DNA from 4 places in the Rhizobium sp. K33 genome. Region 2 is predicted to be linked to each of the others. Evidence: riboswitches for the same ligand, from Rfam matches in the RefSeq annotation. Region 2 holds a riboswitch; each other region holds the start of a gene.
The links. Region 2 has a riboswitch for cobalamin ahead of M1E12_RS19675 (ABC transporter ATP-binding protein). Riboswitches for the same ligand answer to the same signal wherever they lie in the genome.
Positions count from the first base shown of each region.

Region 1 (7,223 bases), 990 kb from region 2:
GAACGGCGTCAATCCTGCGCCGCCGCCACTTTTTCCCCCGTGGCGGGTGAAGATCGACGGCTCCTTGAACATCCGGTTGATCTCGTCGGCGAGCAACCAGGATCGGCGATAGGACATGCCCATCGCAGCACCCGCCGCCCGGATCGAGCCGTGCTCCTCGATCAGCGCCAGGAGCTGTGCCTTGCCTGGCCCAAGCCGCGCGCCATTGGCGAGGTCGATCCGGAGCGATAGGCGAGGGGAGCCGGTCATCGGATCAGCCGATCACCTTGCCGGGGTTCATGATCCCGGCGGGGTCGAAGGCCTGCTTGATGCGCCGCATCAGCTCCGTCTCGATCGCCGGCCGGCTGGCCGCAAGCTCGTCGCGCTTCAGCTGGCCGACACCATGCTCCGCCGAAATCGAGCCCGTATGCTTGTGCACGACAGCGTGCACGACCGCATTGACCTCGCGCCAGCGGGCAATGAAGGCGGCCTTGTCGGCGCCGATGGGCTGGCTGATGTTGTAATGGATGTTGCCGTCGCCGAGATGGCCGAAGGCGCAGATGCGGGCATCCGGCATCAGCGCGTGGACGGCGGCATCTGCTTCCTTGAGGAAGGCCGGAATGCGCGAGACGGGCACCGAAACGTCATGCTTGATCGAACCGCCCTCCGGCTTCTGCGCATCCGACATGCTTTCGCGCAGGTGCCAGAAGGCATCCTGCTGTGCGATCGAACTTGCGATCGCGGCATCCGAGACGAGCCCCGCCTCGAAGGCCTCTGCCAGCAGCTCCTGCATCATGGTCTCGGCAGTTTCAGCCGAGTCCGAGGTCGAGATGTCGACCAGCGCATACCATGGGTGAATGGAAGCCAGCGGATCGCGCACGCCGGCGATATGTTTCGTCGTGAATTCGATGCCGATCCGCGGCATCAATTCGAAGCCTGTCAGTGCCGAGCCGCAGCGCTGCGAGGCCTTCTCGAAGAGCTGAAGCGCAGCTTCGGGCGAGGCGAGCCCCACATAGGCGACCTGTTTGCCACGCGGGCGCGGCACCATCTTGAGCACCGCACCGGTGATGATGCCGAGCGTGCCTTCCGCGCCGATGAAGAGATCGCGGAGATCATAGCCGCTATTGTCCTTCTTCAACCGCCTGAGCCCGTCCCAGATCTCCCCCGTCGGTAGCACCACTTCCAGCCCAAGGCAGAGCTGACGCATATTGCCATAGGCGAGCACGGCCGTGCCGCCAGCATTGGTGGCGAGATTGCCGCCAATCCGGCATGATCCTTCGGAGCCCAGCGAAAGCGGGAAAAGCCTGCCATGCTCCTCGGCTGCCTTCTGCACGTCGGCCAGGATCGCTCCGCCATCGGCGATGATCACGTCCGCAACCGGGTCCACTTCCCGGATCGTGTTCATCCGCTCCAGCGAGAGCAGCACATCCTGACCATCTTCGCGCGGCACCTGGCCGCCCACGAGGCCCGTGCGCCCGCTGACGGGCACGATCGCCGTCCCGGTCTCAGACGCAAGCTTCATGATTGCAGAGACTTCCGCCGTCGATCCAGGCTTCAGAACCAGCGGCGAGGCGCCATGATAGAGCCCGCGGTTTTCGGTGAGATAGGGCTTGATGTCGTCGAGAGAGGTCAGCGCGTTCGTCTCGCCGACGATGTCGATGAAGGCGCGCAGACGTTCGGCAAGGCTAATGGTCACGTTCATCTCTGTCATTCCTCCGTGCCACGCGGGGCTGCTGCCCGCATCAGCCGGTCGTTGATCGCCTCGCCAAGCCCCTCGTTCGGGATCGCTGCAACGGCTATGCCCTTCGCGCCGCTCGCATCCGCCCGCTTCAGGTAGTCGAAGAGATTGCTCGCGGCTTCGGCAAGGTCGCCTACGGGGCTGAGGTTGAACAGCGCTTTGGCTCCCGCTGCTCCGGATATGTCGCCGGAACCGAAGGCGATCAAGGCCTCGTCCTGCGCCACGCTCGTCGCGTTCAGCCGCACCGAGGCGTCAGGCGCATAATGCGAGGCTAGCATGCCAGGCGCTTCGATCGCGGCTGTCCCGGACGCCTTCGGCCGGCTGATTAACGTGCCGATGACAGCTTCGATCGCCTCGACCGCGATGCCACCGGGCCTCAAAAGCCGTACGTCGCCGCCCTCGACCTTCACGATGGTCGATTCCACGCCGACAGGGCAGGCGCCGCCATCGATGATCACGTCGATCTTCTGTCCGAGGTCCGCCGCCACATGCTGCGCCGTCGTCGGGCTGATCCGGCCAGAGGAATTGGCGCTGGGTGCGGCGAGCGGCCGGCCCAGATTGCGAATAAGCTCGGCGGTAAAGCCGACAGGCACACGGATGCCGACGCTATCCAACCCGGCGGTCGCCAACGGATGAATGCCGCAATTCTCCTGGAGCGGGAGAACCAGCGTCAGCGGTCCTGGCCAGAAGGCCTCTGCAAGTTTCCGCGAGAGCGGATCGAACACGGCATAGCGCTCTGCCATGGCAAGATCCGCCATATGGCAGATCAGCGGGTTGAAGCGCGGACGCCCCTTGGTTTCGTAGATGGAGGTGATCGCAGCGGGATGCGTGGCGTCGGCCGCAAGCCCGTAGACGGTCTCGGTCGGGATCGCGACAGGCCTCTGGCGCATCAACACCTCGGTGGCCGCCGTGATGGCCTCCGCCTTGTCCTTGTCCGTTGCGATCGGGATGATCCGCGCCATTTTTGAGATGCCTTCCGGTCTGCCTTTGCCCGTCCTTATCGCCTGCGCGACGAGCCGGCAAATCCCTTTTTCAGCGCGATGGACCGCAGTTTCCACCCTATTTTTTAATGGGGTGGCGAGACATCTCAAATTTTAACTACCGACGTAACCGAAAGAAAGAGAACTTCGCCTATGGTCAGGCCAAGAGACGGGAAAGCCTCACTCGGGGAAGTGGACAGATGCAGCAAGTCAAGAATCCTGCCGCCAGCATTGCGCTTCGCGTCGCCACCGCCATGCATCAGATGGGCATCGACGGTCTGCCGCGCAATTACGAACTGGTCTATGAAGCCTATTCCGGCAGCAATCCGGAACTGGTGCGTGAGTTCATCGCGCTCGGCAAGGTCAAGACCCAGGAAGCGCTCGACGAGCTCGGCCGCAAGTATCTGCCGCATCACCATGAAGACGGTCTGCTGAGCCGCCAGAACGGCCAGGTTCGCGCAGAGATGAGCAACTTCATTTCGCTCCTCAACGAGGAAAAGATCTCGCTCACCGATTACGGCCGCGTCATCGGTCATGCCTCGAAGACCATCCTGACCGAAGCCGACCTCGAAGGCACGCCGCTCGGCCAGTCGATCAAGATGCTGAAGGCCGCGACCGAGAAGCGTGCGCATCAGAACAGCAATGTCGTGCGCGCCGTGGTCGACAAGACGGCAGCGCTCGCCGATCTGCAGCGCGAGGCCGAAGAGGCCGAAGCCGCCAAGTTTGTCGATCCGGTCACCCGCCTTGCCTCGCGCCGCGCCTTCAACAAGGCCGTCGCCAAGATTTATGCAAACCCGGAAATGCCCGTCCTCTGCGGTGTCGCCATCGGCGAGATCGATGATTATGCCCGCATACAGGAGCAGATGGGCCCGGCCGTGGCCGAACGCTTCCTGATGCAGGTCGCCAAGGTTCTCGAAGCCGTCTCCGGCGGTGGCGACCTTGCCTGCCGCTTCGATGCCGGCCGCTTCGGTCTGCTGCTTTACACCTCCGATCAGGAGGAAATCAGCCGCGTGGTCGATCTCGTCCGCGCCAAGCTGAAGGCCACCAATTTCGTCGGCTCGTCGAGCGGTGCCCGCGTCGGCCAGCTCACCATGTCCTTCGGCATTTGCTTCTCCGAGCAGGCCCCGAATGCCTTCGACTTCACCAACTTCGCGGAAAAGGCGCTCGCCACCTCCAAGTCGGCCGGCGGTGATACCGTCACGGTCTATGGTGCGAACGACTATGTCTCGAAGGATTGGCTGATCTACAAGAAGAAGCCCGTCGGCGGTTTCGGCGCCTGATCGGGGACGCCAGCCTTTAAAGCTTTGCGATGATCTTCCTGAGCTCGGCGTCTCGCGCGCCGAGCATCAGCACGTTTCTGAGCGCCTCTTTCGGGTCGACCGTCTGGAACAGGAGCCCGTTGTCGCGGAAGGAACGATCGATCGTCATCGCCTTGGTTTCTGCCTCCGGCTTGATCGCCACGGCAAAATACATCCGCCCGTAATTCTGCTTGATCTGCTCGAAGAAAACTTCCTCACCGCCGATATCCGCCAGAAAGTTGGCGATGTAGAAGGCCCATTTCACATCGGCATATTGCGCGAAGTTCGTGCGCGCCGCGGTCACGTGACAGTAACCGAGATGCGGGCTGTTGTTCAGCGTGCGGTGAAAGATGATCTTGGGGAACTTGATCGAACGGTGAAAGCTGTTGATCCGGTCGTGCGTGGTTTCCGCAGCCCGTTCCAGCCGGCGTCCCGTCCGCGCCGCGACTTCCTCATAGGTCAGGTAGCGCCGTTCATCCGGCAGCCAGTCTTCACGGCTGCGCGAAATCCGTCCGGTCCTGAGGAACTCGGAATGGACGGCCTTGGCGGGCGGCGGCGCCTTCGTTTCCGCTTTGGGAGCCGCGTAGTATCTCAGTTTCTGCATCTTGACGCTCTGACGGTACCCGGACTGACTGCTGGAGCTTAGCGCAGCATGGTTAATCATGATTTGATGGTACTTTGCGCCTCGGAGGTTTCCTGAGGCTTGCCGCAGCGCAAATCTTGCAATCTGCTCTGCAATCGCCCGTTTGCGTCACGCTGTTTCGGGAGGTTTCTTGTCGAATACTGCAGTATTCGGAAATTAAAGGAGATTTTGCTCTCTCCCCTCTATTTCACGGGGCTGTGGCCATGTCGCAAACAATTTCAGCCGTGTCGTTTCGCAGTGCAGCGCATGACCCGGCCCTGTGATTAGATGCTGGCAAGCTCGAGGTGCCGCCCTGGTAGGGAAGGGCGGGAAATCGGGAAGCCGGTCAAAATCCGGCGCTGCCCCCGCAACGGTGGTGGAGAATGCGTTTTGGCAAAAGGCCACTGGGAGAAATCCTGGGAAGGCGCCGACGCGGTCCGCAAATGGACCACTCCTGAGCCCGGAAACCAGCCTTGGCAGACGGACATTTGAGGTTGCGGAGGGCGACCGGAGATAGCCATGCGCAGCGCCTGTTCAAGGCGGTGACGGGCTGCGCCCTCTTCTCCCCCGAGTTTTTGAAAACACGAGGACGACATGGACCTGCAGGCCAATGTGCTGCGTCAGTTGAAGAACCGCCGCGAGGGTTTCTCCCTCGAACAGCCCTTCTATATCGACCAGGATTACTTCAAGCTCGACATGGAGATGATCTGGTATCGCGACTGGCTGTTCATCGGCCATGACTGCGAGATACCGCGTGCCGGCAACTATTTCACCGCCCAGATCGGCGACTATCCGGTCGTCATCGTGCGCGGCAAGGATCAGGTGATCCGCGCCTTCCACAACACCTGTCGCCATCGCGGCCACCGCGTCTGCACCCAGGACAAGGGCGCCTCCGCCAAGCTCGTCTGCCCCTACCACCAGTGGACCTACGACCTTGACGGCTCGCTCGTCTTCGCCCGCCAGATGGGCGAGAATTTCGACAAGGCCGAGTTCGGCCTGAAGACCGTGCATTGCGAAAGCGTCGCGGGCTACATCTTCGTCTGCCTCGCCAACGAAGCCCCCGATTTTGCCCCTGTGCGGGCCTCGATCGAACCTTACATGGCGCCGCACCGGCTCTGGGAAGCCAAGGTCGCGCACAAGAACACGATCATCGAGAAGGGAAACTGGAAGCTCGTCTGGGAAAACAACCGCGAATGCTACCACTGCGCCGGCAACCATCCGGAGCTCTGCCGCACCTATCCGGAAGCGCCGACCGCAACCGGTGTGCAGGGGGCCGGCGACGACCCGTTCATTTCCGAACATTGGGCACGCTGTGAGGCGGCCGGTCTTCCGTCCACCTTCAAGATGGACCCGTCCGGCCAGTTCCGCACCGCCCGCATGCCGCTGATACAGGATGCCGAGAGCTACACCATGTCGGGCAAGCGCGCCGTGAAGAAGCCGCTCTCCGCCGACGTGCCGATCAGCCATATCGGCACCATGCTGCTCTTCCACTATCCGACGACCTGGAACCACATCCTCGGCGACCACGCGATTTCCTTCCGCGTCCTGCCGCTGTCGGCCGAAGAGACGGCCGTCACCACCACCTGGCTGGTGAACAAGGATGCGGTCGAAGGCGTCGATTACGACCTCGAAGAGCTGACCCATGTCTGGAACATGACCAATGACCAGGATCGCTCGATCGTCGAGGAAAACGCCTTCGGCATCCGCTCGCCGGCCTATGAACCCGGTCCCTATTCCGTCGATCACGAAGGCGGCGTCATGCAGTTCGTTGAATGGTATTCCAACTTCATGGTGAGCCGCCTTCAGGGCGACAAGGCTCGCCTCTCCGTGGTGGCCTGATCATGAACATTGCCGTCACCCAGTATCGCCATGTCGACGAGATGCGCCCCTGGTCCGACCGGGAGCATCTCCTGGAGTGTGTCGCCGTCACGCCGGAAGCCGCCGACGTGATGACCTTCACCTTCAAGCCGAACAAGCCGGGCCTCTGGTTCCGCTACATGCCGGGCCAGTTCGTGACCCTCGAGATCCCCGTCGGGCCCGAGCCGGTGATGCGCACCTACACGCTCTCCTCCAGTCCCTCGCGGCCCTACACGATCGCCGTGACGGTCAAGGCGCAGAAGGACAGTATCGGCACCCGCTGGATGTTCGACAATCTGAAGCCCGGCATGGCGCTGAAGGCTTTCGGCCCGCTCGGCGACTTCTCCTATGCCAAGTATCCGGGCAAGAAGTACCTCTTCATCTCGGCCGGCTCCGGCATCACGCCGATGATGTCCATGACCCGTGACCTGAGTGACCGTGCACCCGATAGCGACATCACCTTTCTGAACTGCGCGCGCTCGCCCGACGACATCATCTTCCGGTGGGAGCTGGAGGCGAAGGCGCGTGACATGCCGAACTTCCAGCTCGGCTTCATCATTGAGCAACTGGGCCGCGGTCAGCTCTGGTCGGGCCTGAAGGGCCGCATCGACAAGGCAAAGATCGCGCTTCTCGCCCCCGACTTCCTCGAGCGCACCGTCTTCTGCTGCGGCCCGGCGCCCTTCATGGCAACCGTGCGCGAAGCGCTCGAAGGTGCCGGCTTCGACATGAAGCAGTATCACGAGGAAGCC
Region 1 covers NZ_CP096478.1:498,053-505,275, forward strand. Annotated here, with positions in the region: gene M1E12_RS02325 (winged helix-turn-helix domain-containing protein) at 1-249, opposite strand, end outside; gene M1E12_RS02330 (FAD-binding oxidoreductase) at 254-1,681, opposite strand; gene M1E12_RS02335 (L-threonylcarbamoyladenylate synthase) at 1,687-2,679, opposite strand; gene M1E12_RS02340 (GGDEF domain-containing protein) at 2,898-3,977, shown strand; gene M1E12_RS02345 (DUF6656 family protein) at 3,994-4,599, opposite strand; cobalamin riboswitch at 4,904-5,107, shown strand; gene M1E12_RS02350 (aromatic ring-hydroxylating oxygenase subunit alpha) at 5,212-6,456, shown strand; gene M1E12_RS02355 (FAD-binding oxidoreductase) at 6,459-7,223, shown strand, end outside.
Region 1: it holds a riboswitch for cobalamin, as region 2 does, so the genes downstream of both, M1E12_RS02350 (aromatic ring-hydroxylating oxygenase subunit alpha) here and M1E12_RS19675 (ABC transporter ATP-binding protein) in region 2, are expected to answer to the same signal.

Region 2 (7,223 bases):
ACGAATTCGAGATCTTGTCGGCCGAACTCGCTTTGCGCCGAAGCCAGGATGCCGAAGTCCGGAAATTTGCTGAGACCATGCTCGATGACCATCGCCGTGCCCAGCAGCAGCTGCAGACCGCGGCCGAGGCTGATTCGGTCGCGATGGTGACCGAGCTGTCCATGGAGCAGAAGCAAACTTTGACCGCCCTTGAGCAGGCCGAGGAGAGCCAGTTCGACAGCGCCTACATGTCCGCACAGATGAAGGCACATGACCAGGCCATCCGGCTCTTGGGCGCCTATGCCGATAACGGTGCAGCCGGCAGTCTGAAGACCTATGCGGTTGCCAACTATCCCCTGGTGCGAACCCACAAGGTCCGCGCGCAATCCCAGACAAGCCCATAAGGGAGGTCTTCATGAGCAAGAAATGGCAGCTCGCGGCACTCCTGAGTGCTGTTCTGATCGCCGGGGTAATGTTGCTCGCGGCAGAGTTCCAGCAGGAAGTGGCAGACACGGCCCCGGTCGCCGCGCCGACCCGCCATGAGCCAGTGCCTGATGTTCCGCCCAGCGCGACCGGCGACATCGACACGCCCTGACCGGTCCATCTCGTGCCGAGCACCCATGTAGCCCGGCATTCCAATCCCAAATCGCAGGAGTTCCGCGATGTCCACTCCCTTCCGCTTTCTCGCGCTCGCTGTCCTGATCCTTGTCCTTGCCGGTGCCTTCTTCGCGATCGGCAACGGCGACAACGAGGATAACAAGGACTATCCGCCTCACAGCGTTCAGCAGTAAGTTTTCCTCCCCCAGGACGATCGGTAAGACGGCCCGCCAACAGGCGGGCCACCGATCGACCATTTCCAGATCATCGATAATGACAAAAAAGAACCCCGCCAGAGGCGGGGTCTAGGTGGGCGCCCTCAGGGGCGGCCGGGGGAGGTTGGAGGAGGAGGGAACAATGTGCTGTCAGCAGATCAACTGCCTCGAGGCATCGTTGTTCCACCCCTGGAACAAAGATTCTTTTTGACATCTTGCCCCGGTGTCAGAGCTGTTCCTTCTGGGCGCCGCTGTTCGGCTTAGCAGGCCCCAGATTGGGCTCGGGGCCCAGCGGTTGCATCGGCTGCGACACGAACTGACCCTTGCCGTCGATCGACTGGCCTTCCGACCAGCGACCGGGTGCGGGCGCGCTGCCGTCCTGCTGGAAGCCGAGATAGGCGTAGCTGAATTCCTGCTTTTCCTGCTCCTGCGGGAAGCTGTTGGGAATCGGGAATGCCCCAGTTGCGCCACCCAGCTCTTCGAGAGCCGCCATCCACTGGTTCTGGTGCATGGTGTCGCGCGCGATGAGATAGGACAGCATGTCCTTCATCCCGGGATCGTTCGTCATGTTGTAGAGCCGCGTCGCCAGAATTCGGCCGGTTGATTCGGCGGTCACGTTGGCGCTCATGTCGGCCGCGATATTGCCGCTGGCATAGATATGCGACATGTCGAACGGCACGCCGTCGGAATCCACCGGCATTGCCGAAAGGCCGGCTGACAGCAGGTTTTTCAGGTTGATGCCACCCAGCACTGCGCCGCCAACGGGGTCATCGGCCACTTCTTCCTTCAGTGAAAGAGACGCACCTTCGAGGTTCATAGCGACTGCCGTGGCCAGCATCTCGATATGGCCCAGTTCTTCGGCGGCGGTATTCATCAGCAGGTCGCGGAACTTGGGATTGCCGCGGGCGCCGCAGGCCTGGAAAAAGTACTGCATGGCAACGCGAATTTCGCCTTCCACGCCGCCGATTGCCTGCTGAAGGGCACGGGCGAACAGCGGGTCCGGCTTCTCGACGCGAACGGGATATTGAAGCTTGTTGTCGGTATAGAACATGGCATTCTCTCCTCGTTTTGACCGCCGCCTAACAACAACTCTCCCGGCTTGTTCCGGAAATTACTGCCATCCTTGGTAGAGTTATTTTTCGTCCCGGGTTTTAAGCGAGTCACCGAGGTTGCGCTTCTCCGGGTCCTGCAGGTTTTCACCCACGGCATCCCGGTCGACATCCGGATCGTCCTTGGCAGGCAGATAGCCGCTCGGTCGGTTTTCCTGTGGCCCCTCCCAACGCGGGGACTGATCGGTGGTGCCCGGCTTGCCGGTTTTCGGGGAATTCATGCCCATGATGCGATCTCCTGTCTGGCTGTTCTTGCCTGACCAACTGCCGGTCTGCCGAACCGTTCCGCAGGAACATTTGCAAATAACCCCTGTTTGTCCTTGCATCAGAACAGCGAGGTCATGATGGAAAGTGTAGAGAAGCAGACGAAGAGGCCGCACGTGGTCATCGTCGGTGCCGGCTTTGGAGGGCTTGCTTGTGCCCAGGCGCTGGGCAAGTCCGAGATCGACGTGACGGTCATCGATCGGCGCAACCACAACCTCTTCCAGCCTCTGCTCTATCAGGTCGCGACAGCCGCCCTTTCGCCGGCGGATATCTCCGAACCGATCCGCCGGACCCTCGGCCGATATCCCAACATCAAGGTGGTGCTGGGTGAGGTCACCACTGTCGATCAGTCCCGTCGGACAGTCGGGTTGAAGGGTGGCGTCAGCATTCCCTACGACCGGCTCGTCCTGGCGACGGGGTCCGACTACAACTATTTCGGCCATCAGGACTGGCAGAAACACGCGCCGGGCCTGAAATCCATCCACGAGGCGCGCCAGATTCGACACAGCCTTCTGCTCGCCTTCGAGAAGGCCGAGCGCAGTGAGGATGAGGCGGAGAAGCGACGGCTTCTGACCAGTGTCATCATCGGAGGCGGGCCGACCGGCGTGGAAATGGCAGGCGCCATTTCCGAGCTTGGCCGTTTCATGATCGCCCGCGATTTTCGCAGTCTGAGGCCGGATCAGCTGCAGGTGCTGTTGATCGAGGCCGGTCCGCGGATCCTTGCCAGTTTTCCGGAATCCCTGTCGCAATATGCCGTCGATTACCTGACGCGGATCGGCGTGGACATCCGCTTGAATACGCCGGTGGAAGACGTGACTCCCGACGGCGTGACGGTCGGCGGGGCGCTGATCCCGGCAAGCTGCATGGTCTGGGGTGCCGGCGTTAAAGCCTCTCCCGCGGCCGCCTGGCTCGGCGTTCCGCCAGGCCCCGGAGGCCGTCTACAGGTCGCCTCGGATCTGTCTGTCGAAGGAAAATCGGAGATCTATGCTCTGGGGGACACCGCTCTGTCGACCGGGGAGGATGGCAAGCCGTTGCCGGCGCTCGCGCAGGTGGCCAAGCAGCAGGGCACCTTCCTCGGCAAGGCGCTGAAGGCAAATCTTCTGCAGGGCGAACCCGTGCCGACCTTCCGCTTTCACAACCGCGGCAATACGGCCGTCATCGGCAGGAATGCTGCGGTTTTCGATTTCGGCTCCTGGCAGCTGAAGGGGCGCCTGGCATGGCTGCTCTGGGCGATCGTGCACGTCTACCTGCTCGTCAACTTCGAAAAGCGCCTGCTGGTCAGCATTCAATGGATCTGGCGATACGCCACCCGCCAACGGGGTGCTCGGATCATCGATGAGAATGCCGTTGCGGTGGATCGTCCGGCGGCTGACGGAAAGATGTCGAACTGATTTTCCGACGCTAGGCGCTGGACAAGCCCGTGCGCAAGCTATAGGCGTAATGGTATTACATTACGGAAGAGATCAAGGCTTGACCGCCGGGGCCCGTAGGCCCTATGCAAACAGATGACGGTTCCCCGCCGGATGACTCCGAGGGGATTAATAGGGAACACGGTGAGGACGACCCAATAGGGACCAATACCGTGGCTGCCCCCGCAACTGTAAGCGGATTGCTGTCCATTCTCGCGGCGCAACAAGCGCCGGGCCACTGCGGGAGACTGTGGGAAGGCAAATGGAACGGCGCATATCCGCGAGCCAGGAGACCTGCCGTCAAGAGTTGAAACCGAAGCGGACGGGGTGTTCCGATGGATACGAACTGGCTTTTGCGCTGCGCCGTCAGGCGCGCTGATCACATGCCATTTTGCCTCCGGAGAAATCCTGCGGAGGACGGGCATGCATCTACTGAATACCGGTGAGCCGTCGAAACGGCCGTCTGGTCCCGGCCTGAGCGCTGGCGCCACCCTGTCCTCCCGCGCGGAGGCACGGCAATGAGCTGCAGCAGCAAGGGCTGCCCGATCCGCGTCACCGACGTCGGCTGGGGGCCGAAACCATCTCAATATCTGGTTCGCGACGTCTCCTTTTCGCTGGCCTCGGGCGATCGTCTGGCAATTGTCGGTCCGAATGGCGCTGGCAAGACCACGCTGCTGCGCTGCCTTTATCGCGGTGTCTCGCCGCTGGACGGCCGGGTTGAAATCGACGGCCAGGACATCTGGCAGATGAGCGCCCGCCAGGTTGCCAGGCGGATCGCCGTCGTGCTCCAGGAAATGCCGGGAGACTTTCCCTTCACCGTGCGGGACGTCGTCATGATGGGCCGGGTACCCTGGCGCGAAGGCCTGTCCGGCTGGAGCGATCAGGACCGTGCCGAAGCCGAGCATGCGCTAGATCATCTCGATCTCCTGCGGCTGGCCAACAGGCAGTTCTCGACCCTCTCCGGTGGCGAGAAGCAGCGTGTGCTGGTGGCCCGCGCGCTCGCCCAGAAGCCTGAGATCCTGATCCTCGACGAGCCGACGAACCATCTCGACATCCGCCACCAGCTGGAAATTCTCGATCTGCTCGGCGGGTTGAACCTGACGATCATCACGACGCTGCACGACATCAATCTCGCGGCCGAATTCGCAAGTCATGTCGCCTTGATGCAGGGCGGCCGGATGCGTGCTTTCGGCACGCCGGACGATGTCCTGACGGAGCAGGCCCTGTCAGGGACCTTTGGCGTTCTCGCCGCCCGCCAGCAGGCCGACGACCGTCGCGCGCACCGCTTTTCCTTTTCCCTCGCTCTCAATTGATATTGAAAGGACCCGCCACGATGGCCGCCCGCCTTCTTTTGTCCGCCGCGCTGTTTGCTTCGGTTTTCGCAGCCTCCTCGGCGTTTGCCTATCCGGTCACCGTCAAGAGCTGCGATCGCGAGGTCACCTTCGAGCAAGCGCCCGCCCGCGCCATTTCCAACGACGTGAACCTGACCGAAATGATGCTGGCTCTGAAGCTTCAGGATCACATGGTGGGCTACACCGGCATCTCCGGCTGGAAGACGCTGGATGAAAGCCTGCGCGAAGGCGTTCAGGAGCTGCCGGAGCTTTCGCCGAAATATCCGACCAAGGAAGTGCTGCTGAACGCGGATACCGACTTCTACTTCGCCGGCTGGAACTACGGCATGAAGGTCGGCGGCGAGGTGACCCCGGAAACGCTCGAGCCCTTCAAGATTAAGGTCTACGAACTCACCGAATCCTGCATCCACATCATGGCGAAGAACAAGCCGACGATGGACGACATGTTCGTCGACCTCCTGAACCTCGGCAAGATCTTCGGTGTCGAGGATCGCGCCGAGACCCTGGTCGCCGGCTACCGCAAGCACCTCGACGAAATCACCAAGCGCATCGGCGCAATCGAGAAGCCCGTTCGCGTCTTCGTCTACGATTCGGGCACCGAAAAGCCCTTCACCTCGGGCCGTTTCGGCATCCCGACCGCGATGATCGAAGCCGCCGGTGGCATCAACATCATGGACGATGTCGAGAAGAGCTGGACGGAGGTTTCCTGGGAGCCTGTCATCGAGCGCAACCCGGAAGTCGTCGTGATCGTCAACTACGGTGACGTCACCGCCGACCAGAAGATCGCCTTCATGAAGGAGAACCCGGCCTTCAAGAACCTCGATGCCGTGAAGCAGGACCGCTTCGTCGTGCTGGAATATGTGGAGGCCACGCCGGGCCCACGCAATGTCCAGGCGATCGATCGTCTGGCCAAGGCCTTCCACCCCCGCAACATGTAAAAGGTCTGAAGGCGGGGCCGCATACCGGTCCCGCCCGACAGGAATACGCAAGGCAGCATGATGCAGGGTCGATTGTTTATCTGGGTGGGTCTGGCGCTCCTGCTGCTTGCCCTGTGTCTGACGGCTGGCGTGTCCCTGGGCTCGGCCGCCATTCCCGCGGAGACCGTCTGGTCGATCCTCGTCAACAAGCTGGCGCCGGGCACCTTCGAGCCGACCTGGTCTCCGGGACGGGAGAGCATCGTCTGGGATGTGCGATTTCCTCGTGTCATCCTTGCCGGCCTCGTCGGTGCCGGCCTCGCCACCGTCGGTGCGGTCCTCCAGTCGGTCACCCGCAATCCGCTGGCCGATCCGCACCTCCTCGGCGTCTCCTCGGGCGGTGCCTTGGGCGCGATCATCGCGCTGCTCCACACCGGGCTGATCTTTGGTCTCGTCACCGTGCCGCTCTTTGCCTTCGCCGGCTCGCTTCTGGCAACGCTTGCGGTGGTCGCCGTGACCCGCTTCACGGGCGCCGGTGCTGATCGTCTCGTGCTGTCAGGCGTCGCGATCGCCTTTGTCGCCACTTCGCTTGGCAATCTCGCGATCTTCCTCGGCGATCCGCGCGCAGCCCATACGGTTGTCTTCTGGATGCTCGGCGGCCTTGGCCTCGCCCAATGGTCACACCTTCTCTATCCGGCGATCGTCCTGTTCGGCTGCCTGACCTTCCTCACCATCCGGGCGCGCGAGATCAACGCCATGGCAATGGGTGACGAAACGGCGGCGACGCTCGGCGTTCCCGTGGGCCGCTTCCGCGCCGAGCTTTTCGTGGTCACCGCCCTCCTGACGGGCGTCATGGTCGCCTTCTCCGGTGCCATCGGCTTTGTCGGACTGCTCGTCCCCCATTTCGTTCGTCTGACGGCGGGCAGCGACAACATCCGTGTTATCCCTTTGTCTGCGCTGACAGGGGCGGTGATCCTCATCCTCGCCGACATTGTCTCGCGCACCATCATGGCGCCCGAGGACATGCCGATCGGCGTCATCACCGGCCTGGCCGGTGGCCTCGCCTTCATTTTCCTCCTGCGCCGGCGCTAGTACGTCAGGGGGTATTGCTCCTGTTTCGTTTTTGCCTAGACTGAAGAAAAACGAAAAGGGGAGGGGCCTACATGATGTTTTCGGCGAGACAGGCGGAGATCATGGCTCTTGCCAAGGAGCAGGGGCGGGTTCTGGTGGACGAACTCGCGGCACGTTTCGCCGTGACCCCACAGACAATCCGCAAGGATCTCAACGACCTCTGTGATGCCCGCGCCCTCAACCGAATTCATGGCGGCGCCGTTTATCCGAGCGGAAACGAAAACGTCAAATACGAAGCGCGCCGTTCGATGGC
Region 2 covers NZ_CP096478.1:4,087,303-4,094,525, forward strand. Annotated here, with positions in the region: gene M1E12_RS19645 (DUF4142 domain-containing protein) at 1-383, shown strand, start outside; gene M1E12_RS19650 (hypothetical protein) at 395-574, shown strand; gene M1E12_RS19655 (hypothetical protein) at 642-770, shown strand; gene M1E12_RS19660 (manganese catalase family protein) at 1,018-1,842, opposite strand; gene M1E12_RS19665 (hypothetical protein) at 1,924-2,127, opposite strand; gene M1E12_RS19670 (NAD(P)/FAD-dependent oxidoreductase) at 2,242-3,555, shown strand; cobalamin riboswitch at 3,657-3,889, shown strand; gene M1E12_RS19675 (ABC transporter ATP-binding protein) at 4,092-4,886, shown strand; gene M1E12_RS19680 (ABC transporter substrate-binding protein) at 4,907-5,863, shown strand; gene M1E12_RS19685 (FecCD family ABC transporter permease) at 5,921-6,931, shown strand; gene M1E12_RS19690 (DeoR/GlpR family DNA-binding transcription regulator) at 7,003-7,223, shown strand, end outside.

Region 3 (7,223 bases), 1.9 Mb from region 2:
TTTCCTCGGCGGTTTCACCACCTTCTCCTCGTTCTCGCTGGACACGCTTGCTCTGGTCGAACGGGGGGCAGCTCTTTCCGCCTTCGTCTATGTCGGCGCAAGCCTCGTCCTGTCCCTCGGGGCGGCATTCGGCGGTCTCGCCCTCGGCCGGAGCCTCTTCTGACGCGCGTCTCCGCATTTCCGCTTTCCCTTTCAGGCCGAAATCTACTAAAGGCACGGGACAAGTGGGTGGAGAACCCGAGCAGAAAGTATCCTCATGGCAGGCATCGAACATATCACCGTGGAGGCCGACGAGGCCGGCATGCGGCTCGACCGCTGGTTCAAGATCCACTATCCGGGCCTTGGCTTCGGCGCGCTGCAAAAGCTCCTGCGCTCCGGCCAGGTGCGCGTTGACGGCGGTCGCGTGAAGACCGACGCCCGCGTCCAGCCGGGCCAGGTGGTGCGCATTCCGCCCATGGATGTTGACGCGAAGAAGACCGGCCCGATCGCGAGCCACGATCTGAAGCACGGCGACGACCACGAACTCCTGTCGCGCATGCTTCTGCATGAAGACGAGAAGGTCTTTGTCTTGAACAAGCCCGCCGGCCTTGCCGTGCAGGGTGGCTCTGGCCTGACCCGCCATATCGACAAGATGCTCGAAGCCTGGACCAGCCGGAAGGGCGAAAAGCCCCGTCTCGTGCACCGTCTCGACCGCGACACCTCCGGGGTGCTCGTCGTTGCCCGCACGCGCGGCGCCGCCCAGAAGCTGACGGCCGCGTTCCGAGAGCGCGACACCAAGAAGATCTACTGGTCGCTGGTAAAGGGCGTTCCGCGCAAGCACGAGGACAAGATCTCGACCTGGCTCACCAAGGACCAGACCGACGAAGGCGACCGCATGCGGGTCTGCAAGCATGGCGAGGAGGGGGCGGACCACGCGGTGTCCTACTACCGCGTCATCGATACGGCAGCCCAGAACCTCGCCTGGCTGGAGATGGAGCCCTATACGGGCCGGACCCACCAGCTGCGCGTCCATGCGCTCCACATCGGGCACCCGATCATCGGCGACCCCAAATACTTCATCGATGACCACAACTGGGATTTCCCTGGCGGCATCCAGAAGCGGCTGCATCTGCATGCCCGCCATATCGACCTGCCGCATCCGAACGGCGGACGCCTCAAGGTGACCGCACCGCTGTCGCCGCACATGGTCCAGAGCTGGAACCTGCTGGGCTTTGACCAGGCGGATGGTGACAGGGACGGCGAATGAAGCTGGTTCTCTTTGACTGCGACGGCACGCTGGTCGACAGCGTCGGCCTGATCCACGAGGTCATGCGCCACACTTTCCCGGCCTTTGGAAAGCCTGAGCCGAAGATCGAAACCACGAAGTCGATCATCGGGTTGACCCTCGATATCGCGATCGCCCGCATGGACGGCAAGCCGCATGCCGATGACGAGGCGGTGGCCATGGCCGCGCATTACAAGACGATTTTTTCGGATATCCGTCGGACCTCCGGCTTTGCCGAGACCATGTTCGATGGCATCCGCGAGGTTCTCGACGCGCTGATTGCCCGCGAGGATGTCTGGCTTGGCGCCGTCACCGGCAAGTCACGCCGCGGGCTTGAGATCATCCTTGAAGCCCATGGCCTGAAACCCCATTTCCTGTTCTGCCGGACCGCCGACGATTGCCCCTCCAAGCCGCATCCGGCCATGGTGACGGAATGCTGTGACGAGGCCGGTATTGCCACGCGCGAAACCATCGTCATCGGTGATGCGATCTATGACATGCAGATGGCGAAGGCCGCCGGTGCCACAGCGATCGGCGTGTCCTGGGGTTATGCCAAGGCGGACGATCTCTGGAAGGCAGGCGCCGATGCCGTGGTCGAACGTCCGGCGGACCTTCTGGCCTATATTCACTAGGAGCTCATGATGCGCGACGAACTCAGCCAGGACATTTTCGGGACCTTCATTCCTGAACCGAGCCATGAGGATCCAGTGCGCCGTGCGCAGATCCAGATGAAGCGTCCGCTGCCGAAGCGCTTTTACGAGGCGGTCGGCGTCGAGGCGCGCGATGATGGCTATTCGATCACGCTCGACGGCAAGCCTGTGAAGACGCCCGCCAAGAACCTGCTGACGCTGCCGACGCGCGAGGCAGCCGAGCTCGTGGTGGCCGAATGGGCCGGGCAGGGTGAGTTCATCGATCCGGCCACCATGCCGATCACGAAGCTCGCCAACACGGCGATCGATGCCGTGGCAAACAGTCTCGACGACGTCTTCGACGAGATCCTCCGTTTCGCAGGCACCGACCTGCTCTGCTACCGCGCCGACGGCCCGCGAGAGCTGATCGACCGGCAGTCGGCGCGCTGGGATGCCGTCTTGACCTGGGCCGCCACCGCCCATGGCGCGCGCTTCATTCTGGTCGAAGGCGTGATGCATCAGGAGCAGCCGAAGGAAGCTGTCGCGGCCTATGCTGCAGCCCTGCAGCGCTACCGCGACCCATTCCAGATCTCGTGCCTCAATGTCGTGACCACGCTGACAGGCTCGGCCGTGTTGGCGCTCGCCTTTGCCGAAGGTGCCTTCGATCTCGACGAAGTCTGGTCGCTGGCGCATCTCGATGAGGACTGGACGATCGAGCACTGGGGCTCCGATGCCGAGGCAGAGGCGCGTCGTGAGGCGCGCTACGGCGAATTCGCCTCTGCGGCGTCACTCTTCTCCGCGCTCCAGAGCGCGGATTAACCCTCCACTAACCATAAATGGCGAATTCTCAGGCTGGTCCAGAATCATCAGCCCGGGGTCGCCATGTCAGCTCGCAGTTTCCGCATTGCCGCCGCCATCGGCCTTGTCCTGCTGCTGGCATCCTGCTCGCTCATCTATGGGCGCAGCATCGATCGGCCCCTGGTCTACTACGTCCGCAACGTCACGGTGATGGCCGACCTGAAGGTACCGCTCGACCTCATCGAAAGCGTCGACCGACGGGTCTCGGCGGCAATCGCCGCGACACGCGCGCCGCAAGGGGCCGAACGCGTGGTCCTGCTGGTGAAGATCGATCGGTTGGGCTACGGCGAGGGCGCGCGGCGCAGTCTCGCCCAGGCGAGGTTCACCGTCACCGCGACCTCCGTCGAGACCGGCGAGCCGGTGGCGCAGGGTGTCTTCACCGTCAACAGCCCGACCAATGATCCGCGCTGGGCCCGTCAAGCTCTTGCTGAAGAAATCGCCGCCCGTATCCGTTTTGCCTTCTCGCTGACCACGCCCCGGATCAGGAAGGTCGTTGCGCCTCGCACAATCTCAACCCGGCTGAAGACCGATCCGGCACCGGTGATCGCGCCGTCCGCGACGCCCGTGAGTCCTCAGGCGACGGTCGTGGAGCCGACCGTCGTTGCGCCGCCGCCGGTTGTGGTCACGACGCCAGCCAATCCTGCACCGCCAGAGCCGGCGGAGATGGCGGCCCCTCCGGTACGCGCGGCTGCTCCTGCCCAACCCGCGCGCCGCGCGGCCGATATTGCAAAAGGCACGCCCGTCGAGCAAGGCGCCGTCGGCAAGATCCGCCTGCGACCGGACTGCGATCCGGCCGTCACCGCAAACTGCGCGGCAGCACCCTGACCAGGGTCCGGGCGCAATGACGCATCCGCGCGCCGCAGCCGTGATTGACTTGGGCCTGACCTCGGCCTAATCCTCATCGTGGATGGTTTCCGGACGGCAGAGATGTTGTGCGGAGAGCAAAAGGGAATGCGAAGGCGTGGACCCCAACCGGGCACGCGGAACGCAGCCGACCCCGCGACTGTATTGCAGCGAGGGTTCTCCATCCGCTCTGCCGTTACTAGTGGTGACAGATCGCGTGGTGTGATCGGCTTCCGAAAACGTCAGGACGGAAAAGCCACTGGGGTGGCAACACGATCAGCCGGGGCTGGACGCCTCTTTCTCTACGAATCGTCCGCTCTTTCGTGTTGCCGTCAACTCTGGGAAGGCGAGGAGAACCCGACGGTCCTTTCAAGGATCACGACCTGCGAGCCAGGAGACCTGCCATCCACGGGCATGGTGCCCACACTGGGGAGGTTTCCCCGTTGCCAGCACGGAGGTTGTCGTGGCGACGTCTTGCATCCGCGGGTCCTTGTCGACCCGACGGTGCCGATCCGTCTTCGCGGATCGTGCATCCAAATGTTGTTCGCGCGTGTTTGAAACAGGCGCTGCAGGTCACCTGCGTGCGGTCTGGGGTTATGGCGCGCCATGACCGCTTCCCATTCCCGATCCATCCTGGTTCTCGGTGGTGCTCGCTCGGGCAAGTCGCGCTTTGCCGAGGGATTGGCGCGCGACACTGGCCTCGACAGGTTTTACCTGGCGACGGGCCGCGCTTGGGACGACGAGATGCGGGTCCGCATCGAAACCCACAAGGCCGACCGAGCCAATGACGGCTGGACGACCCATGAGGAGCCGCTCGATCTCGCCGGCGCGCTGAAGGCGCTGGACCAGCCCGGCCGCGTCATCCTCGTCGACTGCCTGACGCTTTGGGTCACCAATCTGATGATGGAAGAGGGCCGTGCCGTCGACGCCGACGGCGCCGCACTCGCCGCTAGTCTGGGGGAACTCCAGGCCACCGTCATCTTCGTTTCCAATGAGGTCGGCCTCGGCATCGTGCCCGAGAACAAGATGGCCCGCGCCTTCCGCGACCATGCCGGCCGTCTCCACCAAGCCATCGCCGCCGAAGCGGCAGTCGTCTATTTCGTTGCGGCCGGATTGCCGCTGAAAATGAAGGGTTGAACCATGTTGCAGCAAAAGATCCCTGCCACCGTCATCACCGGCTTCCTCGGTGCCGGCAAGACCACCATCATCCGCAACATGCTGACCAATGCCGGCGGCAAGAAGATCGCGCTGATCATCAACGAATTCGGCGATCTCGGCGTCGATGGCGACGTGCTGAAGGGCTGCGGCGCAGAGAACTGCACCGAGGACGACATCATCGAACTCACCAATGGCTGCATCTGCTGCACGGTGGCCGACGACTTTGTGCCGACGATGCAGAAGCTGCTCGACCGCGACGTGAAGCCTGATCACATCGTCATCGAAACCTCGGGTCTCGCCTTGCCGCAGCCGCTGGTCGCCGCCTTCAACTGGCCTGATATCCGCACCCGCGTGACGGTCGATGGCGTCGTCACCGTCGTCGATAGCGCGGCCGTCGCTGCCGGTCGCTTCGCCGACGACCACGACGCGGTCGCCGCCCAGCGCGCCGAAGACGACAATCTCGACCACGAAAGCCCGATCGAAGAACTGTTCGAGGATCAGCTGACCTGCGCCGACCTCATCGTCTTGAACAAGACCGACCTGCTTGACGCTGCTGGCATCGCCGCGGTGCGCGCCGAAGTCACCGGCCGCACCAGCCGTAAGCCCTCGATGATCGAGGCGAAGAACGGCGAAGTGCCCTCGCTCGTGCTGCTCGGCATCGGCGCCAGCACCGAAGACGACATCGAAAACCGCAAGTCGCATCACGAGCTGGAGCACGAAGCGCTGCATGCCTCGGGCGAGGATCACGACCACCATCACGATCACGACGAGTTCGAAAGCTTCGTTTTGAAGCTCGGCGCGATCAAGGATCCCGCGGACTTCATCGACCGCCTGAAGCCGGTCATCGAAAAGCACGACATCCTTCGCCTGAAGGGTTTCATCGACGTGCCGGGCAAGCCGATGCGCCTTGTCATCCAGGCCGTCGGCACCCGCATCGACACCTATTTCGACCGTCCCTGGACATCGGGCGAGAAGCGCGAAACGCGGCTTGTGGTGATCGGCCTGCATGAATGGGATTTCGGCACCGTGATCGAGGACGTCCAGGCGGCGGCTGGCTGATCCATGCATCTGCTCCTCGCCCAGAAGGGATCGATCAGCGACGGCGACGAAGCGATCGATCTTGGCCAGACGCCGGGGGACGTGCTGTTTCTCTCGGCGGCGGACACGGAGCTTGCGGCAATCGCCGCAGCCGTTGAGGCGAGGGGCAAGCAAGCGCTGCGCTGGCGGCTGGCCAGCCTGATGACGCTGAAGCACCCGATGTCGGTCGATACCTATATCGAGCGCACGGCGCGCCATGCGCGGCTGATCGTGATCAGGGCGCTGGGCGGGGCGAGCTACTTTCACTATGCGATGGAGGCGTTGCACGCTACTGCGCGCCGCAGCGGTGCTGCCATCGTCGTGCTACCCGGCGACGACAAGCCGGATGAGGGGCTTTCGCCTTTCCAGGCCTGTGCGGATAACGACCGCCAGGCGCTCTGGACCTACCTCACCGAAGGCGGGGCCGGAAATGCCGAGGCCTTCGTCGCCTATGCCGAGGCGATGCTGCGCGGGGACGAACGTCCGGACCCGGCGCGTCCATTGCTGAAGGCCGGCATCTGGTGGCCGGGCAGGGGCGTGATCGGGGTCGATGAGTGGGAGAGTCGAGCGCTCCCGGCACCCCCCTCTCCAACCCCTCCTCACAAGGGGGAGGGGCTTCAAGCCATCACCCCTCTCTGCTTCTACCGCGCCCTCGTCCAGAGCGGCGAAACGGCACCCGTCGAAGCCATGGTCGAAGCCTTGCAGGCCAAGGGTCTCATCCCCCTGCCGGTCTTCGTGTCGAGCCTCAAGGATCAGGTTTCGGTCGATACGCTCCGCGCCATCTTCACGCGATTCCCGCCCGCGGTGGTCATCAACACGACCGGTTTCGCCGTCTCGACGCCGGGAGCGGAAGCGCCGTCGACCGTGCTCGACGAGACCGGCGCCGTGGTCCTGCAGGCAATCTTCTCGTCCTCGCCGCGCGCCACTTGGGAGACCTCTGGTCAGGGCTTGAGTGCCCGCGATCTCGCGATGGGCGTCGCCCTGCCGGAAGTCGATGGCCGGGTACTCACCCGCGCCGTCTCCTTCAAGTCGAAGGCGCGCTTTGACGAGCGGGTCGAAGCCAATCTTGTGAGCCACGAGCCGGATGCCGGCCGCATGAACTTCGTCGCCGAACTCGCCGCCAACTGGGCGAAGCTACGCGCGACCGAACCCGCCGAACGCCGTGTGGCGCTTGTCATGGCCAACTACCCGAACCGGGACGGACGCCTCGGCAACGGCGTCGGACTGGACACGCCGGCCGGCACGGTCGAGGTCATGCGCGCCATGCGCGACGCCAGTTACGACCTCGTTGACCTGCCGGCCGATGGCGACGCATTGATGCAGGCGCTGATGGCCGGCCCGACCAATGCGGCGCATGATGGTCGGATCATTCGCGAGCGGTTTTCCGTCAGCGA
Region 3 covers NZ_CP096478.1:1,391,775-1,398,997, forward strand. Annotated here, with positions in the region: gene crcB (fluoride efflux transporter CrcB) at 1-163, shown strand, start outside; gene M1E12_RS06955 (RluA family pseudouridine synthase) at 257-1,246, shown strand; gene M1E12_RS06960 (HAD-IA family hydrolase) at 1,243-1,896, shown strand; gene M1E12_RS06965 (ATP12 family chaperone protein) at 1,906-2,712, shown strand; gene M1E12_RS06970 (hypothetical protein) at 2,776-3,576, shown strand; cobalamin riboswitch at 3,643-4,015, shown strand; gene cobU (bifunctional adenosylcobinamide kinase/adenosylcobinamide-phosphate guanylyltransferase) at 4,201-4,731, shown strand; gene cobW (cobalamin biosynthesis protein CobW) at 4,735-5,811, shown strand; gene cobN (cobaltochelatase subunit CobN) at 5,815-7,223, shown strand, end outside.
Region 3: it holds a riboswitch for cobalamin, as region 2 does, so the genes downstream of both, cobU (bifunctional adenosylcobinamide kinase/adenosylcobinamide-phosphate guanylyltransferase) here and M1E12_RS19675 (ABC transporter ATP-binding protein) in region 2, are expected to answer to the same signal.

Region 4 (7,223 bases), 2.3 Mb from region 2:
CCCGGTCCCGTGAACTTCCGCGGCGTGCGGATCGGCGTGCCGATCTGCGAGGAGATCTGGAACGATCTCGGCGTCTGCGAGACGCTGGCCGAGACCGGGGCCGAGATCCTGCTCGTGCCGAACGGCTCGCCCTATTATCGCGGCAAGGTCGATGTGCGCCATCAAGTGGCATTGCGTCAGGTGATCGAGACGGGGCTGCCCCTCATCTTCGCGAACCAGCTCGGGGGCCAGGACGAACTCGTTTTCGACGGCGCAAGCTTCGCCTTCAACGGCGACAAGTCGCTTGCCTTCCAGATGAGCCAGTTCGAGGAAACGCTTTCTGTCACGACCTGGAAGCGCACGCCGGATGGATGGCGCTGCGAGCACGGGCCGATGTCGCGGATCCCTGAGAAGGAAGAGGCCGATTACCGCGCCTGCGTCCTGGGCTTCCGCGATTACGTCAACAAGAACGGCTTCAAGAGCGTGGTGCTCGGGCTCTCCGGCGGTATCGACTCAGCGATATGCGCGGCAATCGCCGTCGATGCGCTGGGCGAAGAGCGGGTGCGCACGATCATGCTGCCCTACCGCTACACCTCACAGGAGAGCTTCGCGGACGCAGAGGCCTGTGCCAAGGCGCTCGGCTGCCATTACGACATCGTGCCGATCCAGGAGCCGGTCGAAGGCTTCCTCTCATCGCTTTCGGAAATGTTCGAGGGCACGGAGAGCGGCATCACCGAAGAGAACCTGCAGAGCCGCACACGCGGCACCATTCTCATGGCCATCTCCAACAAGTTCGGCTCCATGGTCGTGACGACCGGCAACAAGTCGGAAATGTCGGTCGGTTACGCGACGCTTTACGGCGACATGAACGGTGGCTTCAATCCGATCAAGGACCTCTACAAGATGCAGGTCTATGCGCTGTCGGCCTGGCGCAACGAAAACGTTCCACCAGGTGCGCTCGGCCCCTCGGGCGAAGTGATCCCGGCGAATATCCTCTCGAAGGCGCCCTCCGCGGAGCTTCGTCCCAACCAGACCGACCAGGATTCGCTGCCGCCTTATCCCGTGCTCGACGACATCCTCGAATGCCTCGTGGAGAAGGAAATGGGTGTCGACGAGATCGTGGCGCGTGGCCATGACATCGCGACCGTCCACCGGGTCGAGCACCTGCTTTATCTCGCCGAATACAAGCGCCGCCAGTCGGCGCCCGGCGTGAAGATCACCAAGAAGAACTTCGGGCGCGATCGTCGCTATCCGATCACGAACCGGTTCCGGGATCGCTGAAGGTGTCGACAGAGGATCGCTTCGCGCGGGCTGAGCTGCCGGATTTCACGGCGGAGGAGCGCAGCTATATCTTTGCTGTCGGAGCCCATGACAATCAGGATAGTGGGCTCTACCGGGTGCTGTCCGGTGCTGCATACTTTCTGCCCTCCATGGCAATCGGCTGCTACGGCCTGTGGGAGGAAAGCTTCAAGATGCTCGGCATCGGGTTCGTCACCCTGATCGTCAGCTTGTGCTGGGGTTTCTATACCGAATGGCGCAATGCCCATATCGAGCGGACCGGCCGGACGGTCTTCGCCAAACTGCCAGGCGATCGAAAGTCGCTCGGTCGCTGACTGATTATTCCAAGGAGATGATGATGCGCAGTTCGGTCGAGATCTACGACATGGCGACCCGTGAAGCTGAGGTGGTCTGGCAGACGGAGGACCTCGTCGAGGCGCCCAACTGGTCGCGGGACGGCGAGTTCCTGGTGATCAATGGCGACGGCCTTCTCTACGCCCTGTCGTTGGATGACGACGATCCGGAGCCGGAACTGATCGATACCGGTTTTGCCGTCCGTCTCAACAATGATCACGGCATTTCGCCCGACGGCGCCTCGATTGCCTTTTCCGACCATACGCTCTTCGGCAAGTCCTGCATCTACCTGCTCGGGGATGGCGATGAGGAGCCGCGCCAGGTGACCGAGAAGATGCCCTCCTACTGGCACGGCTGGTCGCCGGATGGAAAGCAACTTGCCTATTGCGGTGATCGCGGCGGCGTATTCGACATCTACACGATCTCGACCAAGGGTGGGCCAGAGAAGCGGTTGACCCATGGGGACGGCCACAATGACGGTCCCGATTACTCTCCCGATGGTCAGTGGATCTATTTCAACTCCAGCCGCACCGGCACGATGCAGATCTGGCGCATGCGGACCGATGGCAGTGATCTTGAGCGTCTAACCGCGGACGGCTATGGCGACTGGTTCCCCCATCCCTCGCCGGATGGAAGCAAGGTTCTCTTTCTCTCCTATGACGAAGATGTCTCCGGACATCCGCGTGACAAGCAGGTCAGGCTGCGGCTGATGGATGCCGATGGCGGCAATATCGAGACCCTGTTCGAATTCTTCGGCGGGCAGGGCAGCATAAACGTGCCGAACTGGTCGCCGGACGGATCGGCCTTCGCCTTCGTCCGCTATTTCGCCGTGACCGATTGAGGTTGTCGTTTTTGATCTGTCGCTCGTGCGCTGTCTGACGTAAAACAACCACGCCAGGTGCCTGCCGAAAGGCGGGAGAATCGGGAAGCCGGTGAGATTCCGGCACGTGCCCAACACTGTGAGGCGGATGTCATGCGCCGGGGAAACCCAGCCACTGGAGTAATCCGGGAAGGCGCGCGTTACAGGTGAAGCCCAGTCAGAAGACCGGCCTGGCGAGATAGACCGAGCCCGCGCGGACGGCGGGTGGTTGCGCATTGTGGGGATTACGATGCACGACGAACCGAACGAGTTTCTCGTCGGGGCTGCGCCTTTTGCCGAGCATGAGCGGGACGCGGTCTACAAGGCGATCCATACGCGGCGCGATGTGCGCGACCAGTTCCTGTCCGACCCTCTGCCCGATGACCTCGTCAGGCGATTGCTCGAAGCAGCCCATGCGGCGCCCTCGGTCGGTTTCATGCAACCTTGGAATTTCCTGCTGATCCGCTGCCAAGCGAAACGGCAGGCGGTTTGGGAAGCCTTCGTCCGCGCCAACGAGGAAGCTGAGGCGATGTTTCCGCCGGAGCGTCGCAGCGCTTACCGATCCCTCAAACTTGAGGGTATCCGCAAGGCGCCGCTCAATATCTGCATCACCTGCGACACCGACCGAGCCGGTCCCGTCGTGCTCGGGCGAACGCATGACGCGCGAATGGATGCGTTCTCGACCGTCTGTGCAATCCAGAACCTCTGGCTTGCCGCTCGCGCCGAAGGCGTGGGCCTCGGCTGGGTCAGCATTTTCCACGAGAACGAAGTGAAGGACATCCTCGGCATTCCGCCGCGGGTGCAGATCATCGGCTATCTCTGCATCGGCTATGTCTACGCGCTCTATTCAAAGCCCGAGCTCGAGGTGAAGGGTTGGCGGAAGCGGCTTTCACTCGACGACCTGATCTTCGAGGACCGCTGGGGCGAGACGCCTGAGGTCGCCGTTACTCCTGGAGCGGCTGGGGGCCAGGCGCCGCGGGGTTCCTGAGGTCGATCGTGCCCTTGTCGGACGGCAGGAAGGCGGGGCCAACGCGCCGGACATTGAGGCTTGCTTCGTCCAGGGGGCGCTCGGTCGCCGCAGGAGGTGCTGCTGGAACTGGCTTCGACTTCGGCGCCATATCGAGCACCGAGGACTGATAATCCGGGACAGCCGGTCTGGGTGTCATGCGCTGATAATACTGCTGCAGGTTACAGCTGCAGGCGGGATCCGCATCGGTCCGACGATTGCGGTAGAGGAAAGCGTTCGGCATGTCGCGATAGGGTTGGCCGGTGACGGCCGAAATCATGTCCACCGTCTCGCTGCGCTCGGGCGCGTGGAAGAAGAGCTCGGTCTGGGTGCCGGGGCACATCTGCTCGCACTGGGCGGCGTCGCGGGCGAAATTCATGGCCGAGGTCTGGGACGAGATCGGGAAGAAGCCACCGTCGCAGGTGCGGACACACAGCGTGCGGACATTGCCGCTTGGCAGGATGCCGAAGGATGGGCGCGGATCGGAATAGGCAGCCTCGGCGGCGCGGTCGGGCCTGTAGGGTTCCGCCAGGGTGTCGAGGTACGGGATGCGCTGCGCTTCCTCCGGCAGCGGCGCCTGATCGGGCCCGCAGCCATTGGCTTCAAGGGCCGTTACCAGTGCGGCCCTGGCATCGGCGGCGCGGCTTTCGCGGAGATCGGCAAGGCGTGCAGCCAGAATATCGCGGTTTGCCTCCATGCGTGAAATCGCGGTGGCGAGATCCCCGCAGTCATTGCCGCCGTCGGGGCGGATCTGGACGATGGAGGAGGTAAGGCAGCGAAGCCGGCGCTGGTCCTGGCGAGCCTTGCGCAGCTCCAGGTTCTGCTGGGCGATCGCGCTGGCATAACTGTTGATCTCGGGCGAAGGCCCGCCTTGCTCCACCAGAACCAGCCGATCGCGCAGTCGCTCGCAGAGCGCTGAGGCCTCAGCCGCGGTTGGCATGGCCCCGCCCATGAGGAGGATCATGGCAATGGAACTGACTATCCTGCTCGGCACATCCGGATCCCAGTTGGCATTTGCAGGGCAGATCAACGCCCTGACGTATCGCAGGATATCCGAATGTAGATCAAAACGAAATGACGGATGACGTGGCGGATGCGGCATGGGCCGCATCCGCCCGAGATGCCGTCACGCTGCGCGGGCGGTGGCGAGCGTCATCTCTTCTTCCAGCACGCTGCCGTCAATCGCGGCCACGGCCTTCATGCGATCCAGAAGCTCATGGGAGACCTCCCAGGAAACGGCGACCGCCTGGACGACGCCGATGCGTTTCGGCTCGCCGATGCGGTTGCCCGGGCAGCCCATGCGCTTGAACATCCGCTCCAGAAAGACATCGGTCACGGTCACGATATGGCTGAGGCCGGAAGCGAGGCCGAGTTCGCCGACCCCGCACATCAGTTCGGCCGCAGCGATCGTCACCTGATTGCTCGCACGGTCCTGGGAAATCTCCGGATCGATGCAGAAGCGGCTTGATTCCCAGACTGCTGCGCTGCGGATCTCCGGGCCATCCCCGAGCAGGATCGGGAAGGTGTCGTCAAGCATGTTCGGGCCGAGCGTCGGAAGAAGGCGCAGCGAGCCGCGAAGTTTTCCCTCCTCGTCATAGGAGAGGACATAGAGCGGGTTGGCGCGGTCGTAGTCGTCGATTTCCCAGGCTTCCTGGACCTGAACCTCCCAGCCGAGGAGGTCATGGAAGACCCGCTTGCGCAGCCTGTGCATGGCGTCGATGTCGGAGGGAAACTGGTTTCGACGCGCGCCGTTGATGATCCTGATCATGCCTTGCTCCTTCTTGCACAACGAAGCAGGAAGGATGGCGTGCAGCATCATTTTGTTAAACTGGCGGTAGCGACCATTTTGCTGGATGCAATCTATGATATTGTCATACGTTTGCGCTGACTTCAGGACGCCTGAGTCTCCGCAAGACGCGGGATCAACCCCCGCCAGACCGCTTCTGCGACCGCTTGCGCATTGGTGACCACGTCGAGCTTCTGGCGCGCATTAGCCATGAAATGGCGGATGGTGCGCTCGGATATGCCGAGGATGACAGCCGTCTCCCAGTAACTCTTGCCGGCGGCAATCCAGGCCAGCGTTTCCCGCTCGCGGCGGGTGAGTGGTATGGAGGCAATACGCTTCTGCGGCCCGTCCGTAGCGGCGCTCGCCAGCCGGGCATTCAGCTTCGCTCCGAGGCTCAGAAGGTCGCGGTCATGGGCCCGCCGCCACGCGCTGATCTCACTGGGGACGGAGCCGAGGTCCACAAGCAGGCAGCTGTGCCGTCCCGGCAATGGATAGCCGATGAGATGCTGATCGTGGTCTTTGCTCTTCTGCCAGCCGGAACAAGCGATCGGCTCCAGGGCCACAAGGACACGCAGGATCTGCTCAACGGCCGCCTTGCGATGCAGGCTTCGGCGGAAGGCATTGGCATTGGCATTGGTCCTGTGACTGAAGTGGAGGCTGCGGGCCTGCAGACGCCCATCGATGACTGCACCCTCGAGGTAGGTGACCGGACCGGTGCCGTAAGCGTGCTGGATCAGGGACAGAAAAGCCGGGGGATCAAGGATCTCCTGACTGTCCAAGAGATCCAGCAAATCGAAATAGGCCTCCGCTGCTGCCATGCCACTTACCCTAGATTTCAAGGGTAACAATCTCGCGGTTGCAGCTTTGACTTGTCCAGAGGGCATTTCTCAAGCCGCATGCGGCAGCGGACTGCCGCATGCGGTTGATGGCATTAACCGGCCGGCTGAGAGGCTTCGACGACGGCAAGTGCTGCCATGTTGACAACGCCGCGCGAGGTCACGGAGGTCGAAAGCACGTGGGCGGGCATTGCGGCACCGAGGAGGATCGGGCCGACATGCAGGGCGTCCATCATGGTGCGGACAATGCCGAGCGAGATATTCGCTGCATCGAGGTTCGGGAAGACCAGGAGATTGGCTTCGCCGGTGAGCGTGCTGTCGGGCATGGCGCGCTTGCGCAGGACTTCGGACAGGGCCGAACCACCCTGCATCTCGCCGTCGACCTCGAGATCCGGGGCGTTCTTGCGGATGATCTCCAGAGCGTGACGCATCTTCGAGGCGCTAGCCGAGGGACGCGAGCCGAAATTCGAGTGCGACAGCAGGGCCGCCTTCGGCGTGATGCCGAAGCGGCGGATTTCCTGAGCCGCGAGCATGGTCATCTCGGCGATTTCTTCGGCGCTCGGGTCATCGGTTACGAAGGTGTCGGTGAAGAAGATGGCACCGCGCTGCGAGATCAGCAGGCTCAAGCCCGAATAGTCGCGCACACCCGGGCGCTTGCCGATGATCTGGCGGACGTCCCGGACATGACGGTCAAAGCGGCCTTCGACACCACAGATCAGCGCGTCGGCTTCGCCGCGCTTGACCGCCAGCGCTCCAATCACCGTCGTGTTCGTGCGCACGATCGTGCGGGCGGCTTCCGGGTTAATGCCAGCGCGGCCGACCAGCGCGAAATAGTCGTCGACATAGTCGCGGTAACGCGGATCGTCTTCCGGATTGACCAGCTGGAAGTCGATACCCGGCCGGATGCGCAGGCCATAGCGCTTGAGACGTGTCTCGATGATCTGCGGGCGGCCGATCAGGATCGGTTCGCCGATACCATCTTCGAGCAGAACCTGGGCAGCGCGCAGCACGCGCTCGTCTTCCCCTTCGGCGAAGATGACGCGCTTCTTCGCAGCCGTCTTGGCCGCCGCAAATATCGGCTTCATCACGAAGCCGGAGCGGAAGACGAAGCGGTTCAGCTGGTCG
Region 4 covers NZ_CP096478.1:1,828,725-1,835,947, reverse strand. Annotated here, with positions in the region: gene M1E12_RS09130 (NAD+ synthase) at 1-1,260, shown strand, start outside; gene M1E12_RS09125 (hypothetical protein) at 1,263-1,592, shown strand; gene M1E12_RS09120 (TolB family protein) at 1,616-2,452, shown strand; cobalamin riboswitch at 2,491-2,679, shown strand; gene bluB (5,6-dimethylbenzimidazole synthase) at 2,721-3,458, shown strand; gene M1E12_RS09110 (DUF2865 domain-containing protein) at 3,415-4,416, opposite strand; gene M1E12_RS09105 (acyl-homoserine-lactone synthase) at 4,603-5,244, opposite strand; gene M1E12_RS09100 (helix-turn-helix transcriptional regulator) at 5,367-6,080, opposite strand; gene M1E12_RS09095 (NADP-dependent malic enzyme) at 6,194-7,223, opposite strand, start outside.
Region 4: it holds a riboswitch for cobalamin, as region 2 does, so the genes downstream of both, bluB (5,6-dimethylbenzimidazole synthase) here and M1E12_RS19675 (ABC transporter ATP-binding protein) in region 2, are expected to answer to the same signal.